DNA from 4 places in the uncultured Sphingomonas sp. genome. Region 3 is predicted to be linked to each of the others. Evidence: predicted binding sites of a transcription regulator. Region 3 holds the regulator's gene; each other region holds the start of a gene.
What was found. Region 3 encodes LexA, which represses DNA repair genes until DNA is damaged. Its sites were predicted from a motif close to GTTCCNCNCTTGTTCT; they were not measured.
Positions count from the first base shown of each region.

Region 1 (3,345 bases), on a different contig from region 3:
TGTCCCCCGGTTGCCGCTGACTTGGCCCTCCCTGTGCGTCTGGCGGCCATCGATCAGCATGAACGACGGCATGTCGCGTGCGGCGCCCGCCTGCCGCGTTCGTCGATGGCCGGGGGTCATCTCGCCGGCACGGCGCTCGATGGCATGGAGCCGGTCGCCGCGCTGGGTGCTGCACCGGATGGGGGCGACGCTGCGGCGATGCTACGCACCATCTGGCCCATCTTGGCCATCCCGCGCTCGGTCGCCGGGCCATGGTACAGCGCCTTGAGATAACCGGCGTCGAACCCGGTCAGCCCGCGGGGACGACCGGCGGGATCGCCGGGGGCGAACAGCCCCAGGATCGTGTCGTCGGGGTTGGCGGAATGATGTCCCGTTCCCGCCGGCCGCGTCGGCGCCAGCGTGCGCATCGCGGCATAATCTGCGATCTGGTTCACCGTCTTGCCGATCACCGCGTCGACATCGATCAGCAGGACACTCGCTGTCATGTCGAGCCGGGTCGCGGCCAGGATGATGGATGCGTCGCGCACCTGGATCTCGGGCACGTCCTGCATCATCGTACCGACCCGCTCGGTATCGGCGTCGCGGCTGCGGCGGCGCGTGACGGTCCAGGCGTGGACAGGCCCCGCGTCGGCGGCCATTTCGGCGATCTGGTGCGGCTCCATGTCACCGAAGATGTAGCTCTGGGTCCGGCGCAGCGCGCGCACCACCGCTTGGCCGTTCGGCACGACCATGACGATCACGTTGGGATGGCAGCCCGGCTTGTCGACGCCGATCGCCGCCGCCGCCGCATCGGCGCGGATGCGCGCCACGATCCGCGCGTCATAATCGAGCGGCATTCCCTCGCTCGACGGGCACACCATGTCGGGAAAGCGCGCCAGCGCCTCGCTCGCATCGGCGCTCTGCGTCACCGCATGGGTCAGATGCTCCACCATTTTCGCGGGCGGCAACCGGCGGGCGGTGACGACGACGGTGGAGGACGACGCCGGCGGCGCGGAGGACGCGGGTCGGGTGGGCACACTCTGCGCAGGCGCGGTGTCGGCCGGCGTGGACGGCACGGGCTGCACGAGGGCCGCCGACGCCGTCGTCGCGGCACAGACCGGGGCCAGGACGAAGGCCAGGGACAGGAGGAAAGAACGGCGCATCACGGCACGATACGCCGCGATCGCCGCCCCGGCCAGTGTCGCCCGGGGCCTTTCGATCTCAGCGTGGGCACGGCGGAAAATATTTGCGTTCCCGGCCCGTTCCCTTGCGTTTCGCAGGAGGCGCGGAAGTCCACGCGTCGCGGCGGGCGTTGCGTCGGTAGTCGCCGTTCCAGGACAAACCAGGCCCGGATCGGACTTGCATCGTCCTTCACCCTTCTACAATCTCTTGTGGCAACAAGCGGTGCGGGACCCAAGTTGTGGTGTCGGGCGTCTTACCTCTTGAGGTCTGGACGTCATCGACACCATGGGTCCCCGACAGCGACGGTCTCATTTTGTTCTCGCGTGGCGCGTGGCAACCTAATAGCATGACCAGGCTCGTCCGAGTCGAACGAACGGTGAATCAGGAGCGTGGCGCAATGGACTTTAGGAACGACATGAACGGCGACACGATGGAATGGACGAATCCGGGCGAGCAGGTCACGGATACTGCCCAGATCAAGGCCGCATCGCCCGCGGCTCCGACGCCGCGCGGGCCCTATCCGGTCGAGGTCGACCATGGCCGCGACGCGCTCCTCACTGACTTCGGCCGCGAGACGCTGAAGGACCGCTACCTGCTGCCGGGCGAGAGCTATCAGGATCTGTTCGTCCGTGTCGCCTCCGCTTATGCCGACGATGCCGCGCATGCGCAGCGATTGTACGACTATATCTCGCGGCTGTGGTTCATGCCCGCGACGCCGGTCCTGTCCAACGGCGGCACCGGGCGCGGCCTGCCGATCTCCTGCTATCTCAACTCCGTCCCCGACAGCCTGAACGGCATCGTCGACACCTGGAACGAGAACGTCTGGCTCGCCTCGCGCGGCGGCGGGATCGGCACCTATTGGGGCAACGTGCGCGGCATCGGCGAGCCGGTCGGCCTCAACGGCAAGACCAGCGGCATCATCCCGTTCGTGCGCGTGATGGACAGCCTGACGCTCGCGATCAGCCAGGGCTCGCTGCGGCGCGGCTCGGCCGCCTGCTACCTCGACATCAGCCACCCGGAGATCGAGGAGTTCCTGGAGATCCGCAAGCCCTCGGGCGACTTCAACCGCAAGGCGCTCAACCTCCACCACGGCGTTCTGCTGACCGACGCGTTCATGGAGGCGGTGCGCGATGGCGCAGAGTGGCAGCTGCTCAGTCCCAAGGACGGTGCGGTCCGCCAGACGCTCGACGCGCGCTCGCTGTTCCAGAAGCTGGTCGAGACGCGGCTCCAGACCGGCGAGCCGTATATCGTCTTCGCCGACCATGTGAACCGCGCGATGCCCAAGCATCACCGCGATCTGGGGCTGAAGGTGTCGACGTCGAATCTGTGCTCAGAGATCACGCTGCCGACCGGCCGCGACCACCTCGGCAACGACCGCACCGCCGTGTGCTGCCTGTCCTCGCTCAACCTCGAGACATGGGACGAGTGGAACGCCGACCCGCGCTTCATCGAGGACGTGATGCGCTTCCTCGACAACGTGCTGCAGGACTATATCGACCGGCATGAGCCCGGCATGGAGCGCGCAGCCTATTCCGCGGGCCGCGAGCGCTCCGTGGGGCTGGGCGTCATGGGCTTCCACTCGTTCCTCCAGGCGCGCAACATCCCGTTCGAGGGGGCGATGGCCAAGAGCTGGAACCTGCGCATGTTCCGCCACGTGTCGGCGCAGGCAGCGAGCGCATCAATGATGCTGGCGCACGAGCGCGGGCCTTGCCCCGACGCGCAGGACATGGGCGTGATGGAGCGGTTCTCGTGCAAGATGGCGATCGCGCCGACCGCGTCGATCAGCATCATCTGCGGCGGCACCAGCGCGTGCATCGAGCCGATCCCGGCCAACATCTACACGCACAAGACGCTGTCGGGCAGCTTCTCGATCAAGAACCCGTATCTCGAACGGCTGCTGATCGCGAAATCCAAGAACTCGGACGCGGTGTGGAGCACGATCCTGGAGCAGGGTGGCAGCGTCCAGCACCTCGACTTCCTCTCGGTCGAGGAAAAGGACGTGTACAAGACCAGTTTCGAGATCGATCAGCGCTGGATCCTGGAACTGGCGGGCGATCGTACGCCGTTCATCGACCAGGCGCAGTCCTTGAACCTGTTCATCCCCGCCGACGTCGAGAAATGGGACCTGCTGATGCTCCACTTCCGCGCGTGGGAGCTCGGCATCAAGTCGCTCTATTACCTCCG
Region 1 covers NZ_CAXSHM010000004.1:70,151-73,495, forward strand. The annotation lists gene ACFE65_RS03710 (hypothetical protein) at 117-1,142, opposite strand; gene ACFE65_RS03715 (ribonucleoside-diphosphate reductase subunit alpha) at 1,592-3,345, shown strand, end outside.
Region 1: ACFE65_RS03715 (ribonucleoside-diphosphate reductase subunit alpha) is a predicted target of LexA. The motif match lies at 1,466-1,481, and genes of this name have one in related genera.

Region 2 (3,345 bases), on a different contig from region 3:
CACCCGGCTGCCGCAGATCGGCGACCGGCGCTCGGCGGTGCCCATAGGGTCGACCAGCCGCTCGTGGCGCGGGATCGATGCGGCGAGCCGCAGGATCTCGTTGTTGTACACAGTGTCAGCGCTCATGATGGTCCCTCGCCGAACCGGTAGCGGTCGCGTTGTCGCCCGACCGGTCGAACATCGGCCGACCGTGGCGGCGGCGGTCGATCATGTCGGCCATGCTGGCGCTCGTCGCGCTGAGCAGCGGATAGGTCCGCGATCGGACCATCCAGTCGGGCCGGCCGGTCGGCCCGCCGTCGCGGATGTCGACCAGCATCAGCAGCGGCAGGAAGGCGAGGCTCGCGAGGATGAGCCCCTTGAGCGCACCGAAACCGAAGCCGAGCGCACGGTCGACGGGTCCGAGCACCGAGTTGCGCGTCCGCCGCCCGAGCGCGGTCGCGACCAGCCGCCCGCCAAAATAGGTGACGCCGACGATCAGCGCGAACGCCAGCACCGCCGCGCCCGACGCGGTGCCCACCGACCGGACCAGTGCGGCGGTGAGCGGGGCGTGGAAGAACGTCATCGCGAACACCACCGCGACCCAGGCGAACAGCGACAGCACCTCCGTCACGAACCCACGCGCCGCGCCCAGCACGGCCGCGCCGGCGACACCGACGAGCACCAGTATATCGAGCGCGGTCAGACCCATCACGCCCGCTTAGGCCGGAGGCGCCCGGCCTGTCGAGCCGGCGCCTGACTCCCGCCGCCCCTCAGCCCCGCCCGAGCAGGTGATCGACGAGCCGCTGCAACGTCGCAAAGCCATTGAGCCGGAGCCCGCTTCTGTCGCCGGTCATCGAGGCGGGCACCAGCGCGCGCTCGAAGCCGAGCTTGGCCGCCTCCTTCAGCCGCAGCGGCCCGTGCGCGACCGGGCGCACCTCGCCCGACAGCGCCACCTCGCCGAACGCGACCGCGTCGGCGGGCACCGGCCGCTCGCTCATCGCCGACACCAGCGCCGCGGCGACCGCCATGTCGGCGGCGGGATCCTGCACGCGATACCCACCGGCGATGTTGAGATAGACTTCCGCCGACGAGAAGGAGAGCCCGCAGCGTGCCTCCAGTACCGCCAGGATCATCGCCAGCCGCCCGGCATCCCAGCCGACCACCGCGCGCCTGGGCGTCGCGCCGGAAGCCAGTCGGACGGTCAGCGCCTGCACCTCGACCAGCACCGGGCGCGTGCCCTCCAGCGCCGGGAACACCGTCGTGCCCGTCACCCCCTCGCTGCGCTGGGTCAGGAACAGCGCGGAAGGGTTGGACACCTCCGTCAACCCCTCCTCCACCATCGCGAAGACGCCGATCTCGTCCGTGCCGCCGAAGCGGTTCTTGATCGCGCGCAGGATACGGTACTGGTGGCTGCGCTCGCCCTCGAACGACAGGACCGTGTCGACCATGTGCTCCAGCACGCGGGGCCCGGCGATGCTGCCGTCCTTGGTGACGTGGCCGACCAGCACCAGCGCTGTGCCGCGTTCCTTGGCGAAGCGGATCAGCTCCTGCGACGACGCGCGCACCTGGCTGACTGTGCCGGGCGCACCCTCGATCAGGTCCGAGTGCATTGTCTGGATCGAGTCGATCACCAGCAACGCGGGCGGCGGCCCGGCGGACAGCGTCGTCAGGATATCGCGCACCGACGTCGCGCTGGCGAGCCGGACCGGTGCGTCGCCCAGCCCCAGCCGTCGCGCGCGCAACCGAACCTGATCGGCGGCTTCCTCGCCGGACACATAGGCGACATAGCGACCAGCGACAGCCATCCGCGCCGCGGCCTGGAGCAGGAGCGTCGACTTCCCGATCCCGGGATCGCCACCGATCAGCGTCGCCGACGCCTCGACGAACCCGCCGCCGAGCGCGCGATCGAACTCGACGATGCCGGTCGCCATCCGGTCGGGCAGCGCGACCTCGGCATCCAGCGACACCAAGGTCACCGCGCGACCACCGCCCTGCAGGTCGTGCTTCGCCCTGAACGGGGTGATCGTCGCCCCTGCCTCCTCCACCATCGTGTTCCATTCGGAACAGTCGCCGCACTGCCCCGCCCACCGCGAGCTGACCGAGCCGCAGGCCTGACAGACGAAGCGCTTCTGGTTCTTTGCCATCGCCCGCGTTTACCGGAACAGGACGGGAACGACAATCCCGCGCCGGTCGCCCGCGAGCGGCGACGGTGGCGTTACGATCACTGCCCGGCTATCGCCCCAGCCGACATGCAGCCGCCCGACCTTCGCGTCGCCCTCTTCAGCGGCAATTACAACTATATCCGCGATGGTGCGAACCAGGCGCTCAACCTGCTCGTCGGGCATCTGATGGCGCGCGGCGCCACGGTACGCGTCTATTCGCCGACGACCGAGACGCCCGCCTTTCCCCCGACCGGCGACCTGGTTAAGGTCCCCGCCTTCGCCTTCCCGGGCGGTCGGGAGGAATACAAGCTCGGACGCGGCCTGCCATGGACCACGCGGCGCGACCTCAAAGCCTTTGCGCCCAATCTGGTCCACGTGTCCGCGCCCGAGTTCCTGGGCCATCGCGCAATCACCTGGGCGCGCAGGCGGGACATACCGGTCGTCGCGTCGCTCCATACCCGGTTCGAGACGTATTTCCGCTATTACGGCGTCGGCTTCGTCGAGCCGGGCGTCCGGGCGATCCTGAAGCGCTTCTACAACCGCGCGGACCGCGTGCTGACCCCGACGGCGTCGACGGCGGAGGTGATCCGCGGCTGGGGCGTGACGACTCCGACGTCGCAATGGCCGCGCGGGGTGGACCATCGGCGGTTCTCGCCCGAAGCGCGCAGCCTCGACTGGCGCCGATCGCTGGGCATTGGCGACGACGAGGTGGCGATCGGCTTCCTCGGCCGGCTGGTGCTCGAAAAGGGACTGGACGTTTTCGCCGACGTCGTGACCGAGCTTCGCCGGCGCGGGATCGCGCACCGCGTCCTGATCGTCGGCGAAGGACCCGCGCGCGACTGGTTCGCGGGGCGCGTGCCGCAGGCGGCGTTCGCGGGCTTTCAGCGCGGCGACGATCTCGGCCGTGCGGTCGCGTCGATGGACATGCTGTTCAACCCCAGCGTCACCGAGACCTGGGGGCAGGTGACGTCGGAGGCGATGGCGGCGGGCGTCCCCGTCGTCGCCGCGCGCGCGACCGGCGCGATCGATCTGGTGCAGCACGGCGTCACCGGCTTCCTCGCGGAGCCCCGCGACATCCCGGCCTATGCCGATGCGATCGGGCGGATCGTCGCCGACCCGGCGCTCGCGCAGTCGATGAGTGCGGCCGGCCACGCCCGCGCCGCCGGCTGGAGCTGGGAGGGCGCGAGCGAGGCGGTGCTGCGGG
Region 2 covers NZ_CAXSHM010000017.1:17,199-20,543, reverse strand. The annotation lists gene ACFE65_RS10040 (iron-sulfur cluster assembly scaffold protein) at 1-126, opposite strand, end outside; gene ACFE65_RS10035 (CvpA family protein) at 116-688, opposite strand; gene radA (DNA repair protein RadA) at 750-2,123, opposite strand; gene ACFE65_RS10025 (glycosyltransferase family 4 protein) at 2,229-3,345, shown strand, end outside.
Region 2: radA (DNA repair protein RadA) is a predicted target of LexA. The motif match lies at 2,138-2,153, and genes of this name have one in related genera.

Region 3 (3,345 bases):
GGGGCGACGATCGTGCTGCTGTTGTGGCCGGAGTCGCTCGCCGGACCGAGCTTCCAGCTGTCGTTCGCCGCGGTCACCGCGATCGTCGCGCTGCACGAGCATCCGCGCGCACGGGCGTGGTTCCTCAAGCGGGACGAGGGCTGGGGATGGAAGGCGGTGCGCGAGTTTGCGTCGCTGCTCGCGACCGGGCTACTGGTCGAACTCGCGCTGATGCCGATCGCGGTGTACCATTTCCACAAGGCCGGCGTGTACGGCGCGTTCGCCAACATCGTCGCCATACCGCTGTCGACCTTCGTCATCATGCCCGCGGAAGCGCTGGCGCTGGTGTTCGACGTCGTGGGACTCGGCGCGCCGTTCTGGTGGGCGACGGGGCGGGCGGTGGCGCTGCTGCTGTGGATCGCCCGCACCGTCGCGCACATGCCCGGCGCGGTGACGGTGTTGCCGACGATGCCTGACGCCGCGTTCGCGCTGATGGTTGTTGGCGGCCTATGGCTCGCGCTGTGGCGGACGCGGTGGCGGCGGCTTGGACTTGCGCCGCTGGCCATCGGGGCGGCCTGGGCGTTGCTGACACCGCCGCCGGACCTGCTGGTCACCGGCGACGGGCGCCACGTCGCGATCCGCACGCCGACGGGCATCGCGTTCCTGCGTGACCGGGTGAGCGACTATACGCAGGACATGCTGACCGTGAACGCCGGGTTCGAGGGTACACCGGGCCTGTTGTCCGAACAGTCCGATGCAAGATGCAGCCCCGATTTGTGCCTGGCCACGCGTACGACGGGTGGGCGGCAATGGCGCATCCTGGCGACGCGCAGCGGCTACAACCTGCCCGCACCCGACCTGACGACCCTTTGCGGGCAGGTCGACATCGTCGTCAGCGACAGGCGGCTGCCCAAGAAGTGCCTGCCCCGGTGGCTGCTGCTGACGCCCAAGATGCTGTCGCGGACCGGCGGCCTCGCGCTGACGCTATCGAACGGCCGAATGCAGACCGTACTCACACCGGGTGACGAGCACCCTTGGGCCTTGGCGCGCTCGGTCGCCCGGCCTGCCTTTAGTCGTAGCGGCGGAGCAGGCCGGAGAGCTTACCCTGCACACGCACCTGGGAAGGAGCATAGCGCTGGGGATCGTAGGAGCGATTGGCGGGATCGAGACGGATCATCGCGCCCTCGCGACGGAAGTATTTGAGCGTCGCCTCCGCCTCGTCGATCAGCGCTACGACGATCTCGCCGTCGCGCGCCGTCTCGGTGCGGCGGATCAGCGCATAGTCGCCGTCCAGGATGCCGGCCTCGACCATCGAGTCGCCCGACACCTCCAGTGCGTAATGCTCGCCTGAACCAAGCAAAGCGGCGGGGACGGGCAGGGTGGCCTGACCCTCGAATGCCTCGATCGGCATGCCCGCGGCGATCCGGCCGTGCAGCGGGATCTCCACCACGTCGTTGGCGGGCTGAAGCGGCGGCTGCGGCGTGGACACGGGCGCAGGCTTCGCCGTACGCGCAGTCACCACCTTCTTGTCCGGACGGTCGGGCATGCGCAGCACTTCAAGGGCGCGGGCGCGGTTGGGCAGGCGGCGAATGAACGCGCGCTCCTCGAGCGCGGAGATCAGGCGATGCACGCCGGACTTTGACTTGAGCTCCAGCGCCTCGCGCATCTCCTCGAACGAGGGCGACACGCCGGTTGCGCGCAACCGATCGTCGATGAAGCACACCAGATCGTGCTGCTTGCGAGTGAGCATCGCGGGTTCTCCGTCCGAACAGACGAGGAACGACTAAGGAACGTATCGGATCAAGTCAAGCGATCATGAGGACTTCTGCCGAGTCGCCGGCCATGGCCGGCGCCGCTCCCGCCGGACGGACCACGAGACAGTCCGCTCGTGCCAGCGCTTGCAGCATCGAGCTGTCCTGCAACCCCGTCGAGAACACCAACCCGTCGCGCAGCTCGGCGCGGACATAGTCCTGCCGGCCGCCGTTGGCTGCCAGCGGCTCGCCCAGCGTCGCGCGGGTCGTGCGGGGCAGCGGATCGGCGGCATGCGACAGGTGAGCGATCAACGGCTTGAGGAACAGCAGCGTCGTCACGAACACCGACACGGGATTGCCCGGCAGGCCGACGACCGTCCCGTCGCCCAACCGGCCCGCGATCATCGGCTTGCCGGGCCGAAGCGCGACCCGCCAGAAATCGAGACTGCCGCCCGCCGCCTCCAGCGCGGGCCGGACGAGGTCGTGATCGCCGACCGACGCGCCGCCGGTGGTGACGAGCACGTCCACATCGGCACCGGCGAAGGCGTCGCGCAACGCGTCCAGCCGGTCGGGCAGGATGCCGATGTCGACGATGTCGACCGGCAGATCGGTCAGCAGCGCGCGCAGCATCGTCGTGTTGGACTCAGGGAGTGACAGGGCGTCGATCGCGCTCCCCGGCGGCACCAGCTCGTCCCCCGTCGCCGCCAGCGCGACCCGGACGCGCCGCGCGACCGCCAGCGCGCCATGGCCGCCCGTCGCCGCCAGCGCCAGCCGCGCCGCCGTCAGCCGCTCGCCGCGCGCGATCAGCCGGTCGCCCTCGGTGAAGTCGAGCCCGCGCCGCCGCGTGTTGCGGGCGAGTGCGAGCGGGCCCTCGCCGGCGAGCAGCACGTGGTCACCATCGCGCGCCGCTTCCTCCTGCACCAGCACCGTGTCGGCGCCATCGGGCATTGCGGCGCCGGTGAAGATGCGCGCGCACTCGCCCGGGCCGATCGGGCCCGCGAACGGGCGCCCGGCGGCGCTCTCGCCGACCATCGTCCAGGGGCCGGGCAGGTCGGCGAAGCGGATCGCATAGCCGTCCATCGCCGACAGCGTCGCCGCCGGCTGGGTGCGCCGCGCATGGACGTCCCCGGCCGCCCAGCGGCCGATCGCCTGCGCCAGCGGGACGTTCTCGACGGGAAGCGGCGCGGCCAGCGCGAACAACCGCGCCTGCGCCTCGAGAATGGAAAGAAGGCTCATCGTCTGCGTCGACTACGAACTGCGGGACCGCGCGGCAACGTCCGGTGTTAGAACGAGACGGGTTCGATAGGGAGGATCAATGGCGACACTGAAGGTCTTCCGGACCCCGATTGGCTTCCACGATGCCTATGTCGCCGCGCCCAGCCGCAAGGCCGCGCTGGCGGCGTGGGGCTCGGACGCGGACCTTTTCGCGCGCGGGATCGCAGAGGAGGTGACCGATCCCGCGCTGACTGCCGACGTGCTCGCGACACCGGGGACGGTCATCCGCCGCTCGCGCGGGACGGTGGCCGAACAGCTCGCCGCGCTGCCGCCCGATCCGCCACGCGCGAAGCGGGCACCGGCTGACGGCGGGATCGAACCCGCGCGTCCCCGCACGCCG
Region 3 covers NZ_CAXSHM010000003.1:78,113-81,457, forward strand. The annotation lists partial or broken gene ACFE65_RS02950 (ComEC/Rec2 family competence protein) at 1-453, shown strand, start outside; gene lexA (transcriptional repressor LexA) at 1,049-1,729, opposite strand; gene ACFE65_RS02960 (molybdopterin molybdotransferase MoeA) at 1,785-2,966, opposite strand; gene ACFE65_RS02965 (hypothetical protein) at 3,046-3,345, shown strand, end outside.

Region 4 (3,345 bases), on a different contig from region 3:
TGGGCAACGCCGGTCAGGTCGAGCACCAGCCCGTCCCCATCCGTACCTGCGCCCGAATGCGCCACCACCGGCGTCCACCGCCGCGCGAGCGTCAGCGCCAATCGGGCGAGGTCGGCCGCATCGCCCGCCGGATCGGCGTCGCGGACGTCGAGGCCCGGGAAGCTCGCCCGCGCCTGCGTCAGCGCCATGCCGGGGACGACTCCCAGCGCCAGCGCGGCGGGGCAGGCGGCCTGGATCGATACGCGCCCGCCCTCACGCGCGATGGTGACGAGCGGAGGCAGGGAGGAGGAAGCGCCCGGGTGATCGCCGCTGCTCGCCTCGTCGGGGCCGATGCGGGCGACCAGATTGCCGAGTGTGCGCCCGGTCTGGAAGAACCGGCCCTCGCCCTTGGTGGATGCGGTCGGCGTGGCCTGGCCCTGATCGGGATGCGGCCCCTCGTCGGGGAATCGCACCGCCGGCATGGCTATCGGGCGTCCTCCCTCGTCAGGCGGCATCGGCTGGAAAGGATGTCCTGCCGCCTCCGTGCGACGGCCGAGTTCTCGCACGCCGACGCCCGGATTGGCGGTGAAGGGGTTGCCGGCGCCCTCGCTTACCCGGCCTAGTTCGCGCTGCGGCGGCCGGCGATGCGCAGGCAACGCTGCCACCGCCGTCTCCACCGATGCACGTGATCCAAGAGCGCCGTCGCCCTCCGATCGCGCCCAGCGTGCGCCCGGCCGCCAGCCCGGTGTGTTGGGCACCGAACACTGGGTCGCGCGCTCGCCCGCTGCGATCATGCCGATCTCGTCGAGACTGGCACGCTCGTAGAGACTGGCAGGTGCGGCCTCAGGCCGCGGCGCGTGTGTGCGCTCGGCCCGCCGCAGCCGATCGACCGGCCAGTACGGCAGGTAGAGCGATGCGACCCGTGTCATCCGGAGCCTCCACGAGAGTGTCGAAGGGATCGCCGCCGCGTTGGCGGGCGAGCGCGAGGTGCCAGCGCGGCCGGCCGATGCCGGCGACGGGCAGCGGAGCGGACGGCGCGCAGCCGACGTGCCAGCGGGTGACGGCGGCGGACGGGACGGCGAACGGTTCCGATCCCTCGCGTCCCTCCCGTCCGTGCCGGCGCAGCAGTAGCGCGATCGTGCGACCGCCCTCGGCGGCGAGCTGGAGCCGGCGGGTGGCGGGCATCGACACGCGCCGCGCCTCGCCGATCACCGCGCCCAGGCCGCGGTGGCGTAGCCCTTCCTCCATCAACGCCAGCAACTCGGCATCGTCGCGGGCCTCGGCATAGAGAAGGCGCGCGGGATCGAGACCCGCCTGGTACAGGCCGGGAGCGAACAGGTCCTGCCGGCGCACCACCCATAGCACCGGCCCCCAGGCGCGCGCGGCGATGCCGGCCATGAACAGCGTGGCGGCTGCGTCGTCACCCCAGCCGGGGCCCGCGCCCGCCACCTCGTGCAATGCGTCGAGCCGGAGGCCACCATCGGCCAGCCGCTCGTCGATCGCCCCGATCCCGAACGGCAGCACCGGGCGCCGGTGATGCCCGTCACCGGTGATCGCGCGAAGCGTTTCGCGCAGATCGGCCAGGCTTGGAATAGGGGCTGGTTGGGTGGACACGGTGCGACTCGAAATATGATGTTCCTATTCTGTTCCGTTTCTGATCCGAGTCAACCCGGCGCGTGATCCCAGCCCCCTTGAACTCGTCCGCCAACGCTCGTTAGGAGTTGCCAAGCGCTGGCACGTACCATCGCGATGGAGAGATCATGGCCGGCGATGCCCATCCTGACCTGAAGCCAAACCTGAGGCCGCTGTCGCTTCACGTGCCGGAGCCACGGTTTCGGCCGGGCGATGCGGTGGACTTCGCCGAGGTGGATATACCGGACACAGGCGCTGCTCGCCGTCCCGACATTGCGGAGCCAGCTCGCGATTTCATCGATCTCGCCTATTCGCTGGTGCGCGTCCTCGACGAGGAAGGTCGTGCCGTCGGCGCCTGGAACCCACGGCTCTCGCCGGAAATGCTGCGCCGCATGTTGCGCAGCATGGCACTGACGAGAGCGTTCGACGAGCGCATGTTCCGGGCCCAGCGGCAGGGCAAGACCAGCTTCTACATGAAGTGCACGGGCGAGGAGGCGGTGGCGGTCGCGGCCGCCTATGCGCTCGACCGCGACGACATGTGCTTCCCGTCCTATCGCCAGCAGGGCCTGCTGCTCGCGCGCGACTGGTCGATGGTCGACATGATGAACCAGATCTACTCCAACCGCGGTGACCGGTTGCAGGGCAAGCAGCTGCCGATCATGTATTCCGTGCGCGAGGCGAGCTTCTTCTCGATCTCGGGCAATCTCACGACGCAATATCCGCAGGCGGTGGGCTGGGCGATGGCGTCGGCGGCGAAGGGCGACACGCGCATCGCCGCGACCTGGTGCGGCGAAGGGTCGACCGCGGAGGGGGACTTCCACTCCGCGCTGACGTTCGCGACCGTCTATCGCGCACCGGTGATCTTCAACGTCGTCAACAACCAGTGGGCGATCAGCAGCTTCTCGGGCTTTGCGGGTGCGGAGGCGACGACGTTCGCGGCGCGCGCGGTCGGCTATGGCATTGCAGGGCTGAGGGTCGACGGCAACGACGCGCTGGCGGTCTATGCGGCGACCTTGTGGGCGGCCGAGCGCGCACGGACAGGCGCGGGGCCGACACTGATCGAGCATTTTACCTATCGCGCCGAGGGGCATTCGACATCGGACGACCCGACGCAATACCGTTCCGCCGGCGAGCCCAACGCCTGGCCGCTCGGCGATCCGATCCGCCGGCTAAGGGACCACCTGATCGCGATCGGCGAGTGGGACGAGGAGCGGCATGCCGCGCAGGACAAGGAAGTTGCCGAACGGGTCCGCACCGCGCAGAAGGAAGCGGAGGGCAACGGCATCCTCGGCTACGGCATGCTGCAACCGCTCGACACGCTGTTCGACGGCGTGTTCGAGGAGATGCCGTGGCATTTGCGCGAGCAGCGCCAGCAGATGATCGACGAGGAAACCGCGAGCGGCCGGCCGTGGGACCGGACGTGAGACGTGCCGTCCTGTCCGTCATCCCAGCGCAAGCTGGGATCTCGAGCAGCGAGCGCTCGCTCTGCAACACAAAGACCCCAGCGTTCGCTGGGGTGACGAGGGTCCGATGAGCGACGTTGCCGAGGCCGCGCAGGCTGATGAGACCGATACCCCCGCCACAGCCCGCATGACGATGATCCAGGCGATCAACTCCGCGCTCGACGTGGTGATGACGCGCGATCCTGACGTGATCGTGATGGGCGAGGACGTGGGTTTTTTCGGCGGCGTGTTCCGCGCGACCGCTGGGCTCCAGGCCAAACACGGCAAGACG
Region 4 covers NZ_CAXSHM010000051.1:6,094-9,438, reverse strand. The annotation lists gene ACFE65_RS16120 (DUF6504 family protein) at 1-908, opposite strand, end outside; gene ACFE65_RS16115 (ImuA family protein) at 823-1,593, opposite strand; gene ACFE65_RS16110 (3-methyl-2-oxobutanoate dehydrogenase (2-methylpropanoyl-transferring) subunit alpha) at 1,740-3,035, shown strand; gene ACFE65_RS16105 (alpha-ketoacid dehydrogenase subunit beta) at 3,202-3,345, shown strand, end outside.
Region 4: ACFE65_RS16115 (ImuA family protein) is a predicted target of LexA. The motif match lies at 1,614-1,629, and genes of this name have one in related genera.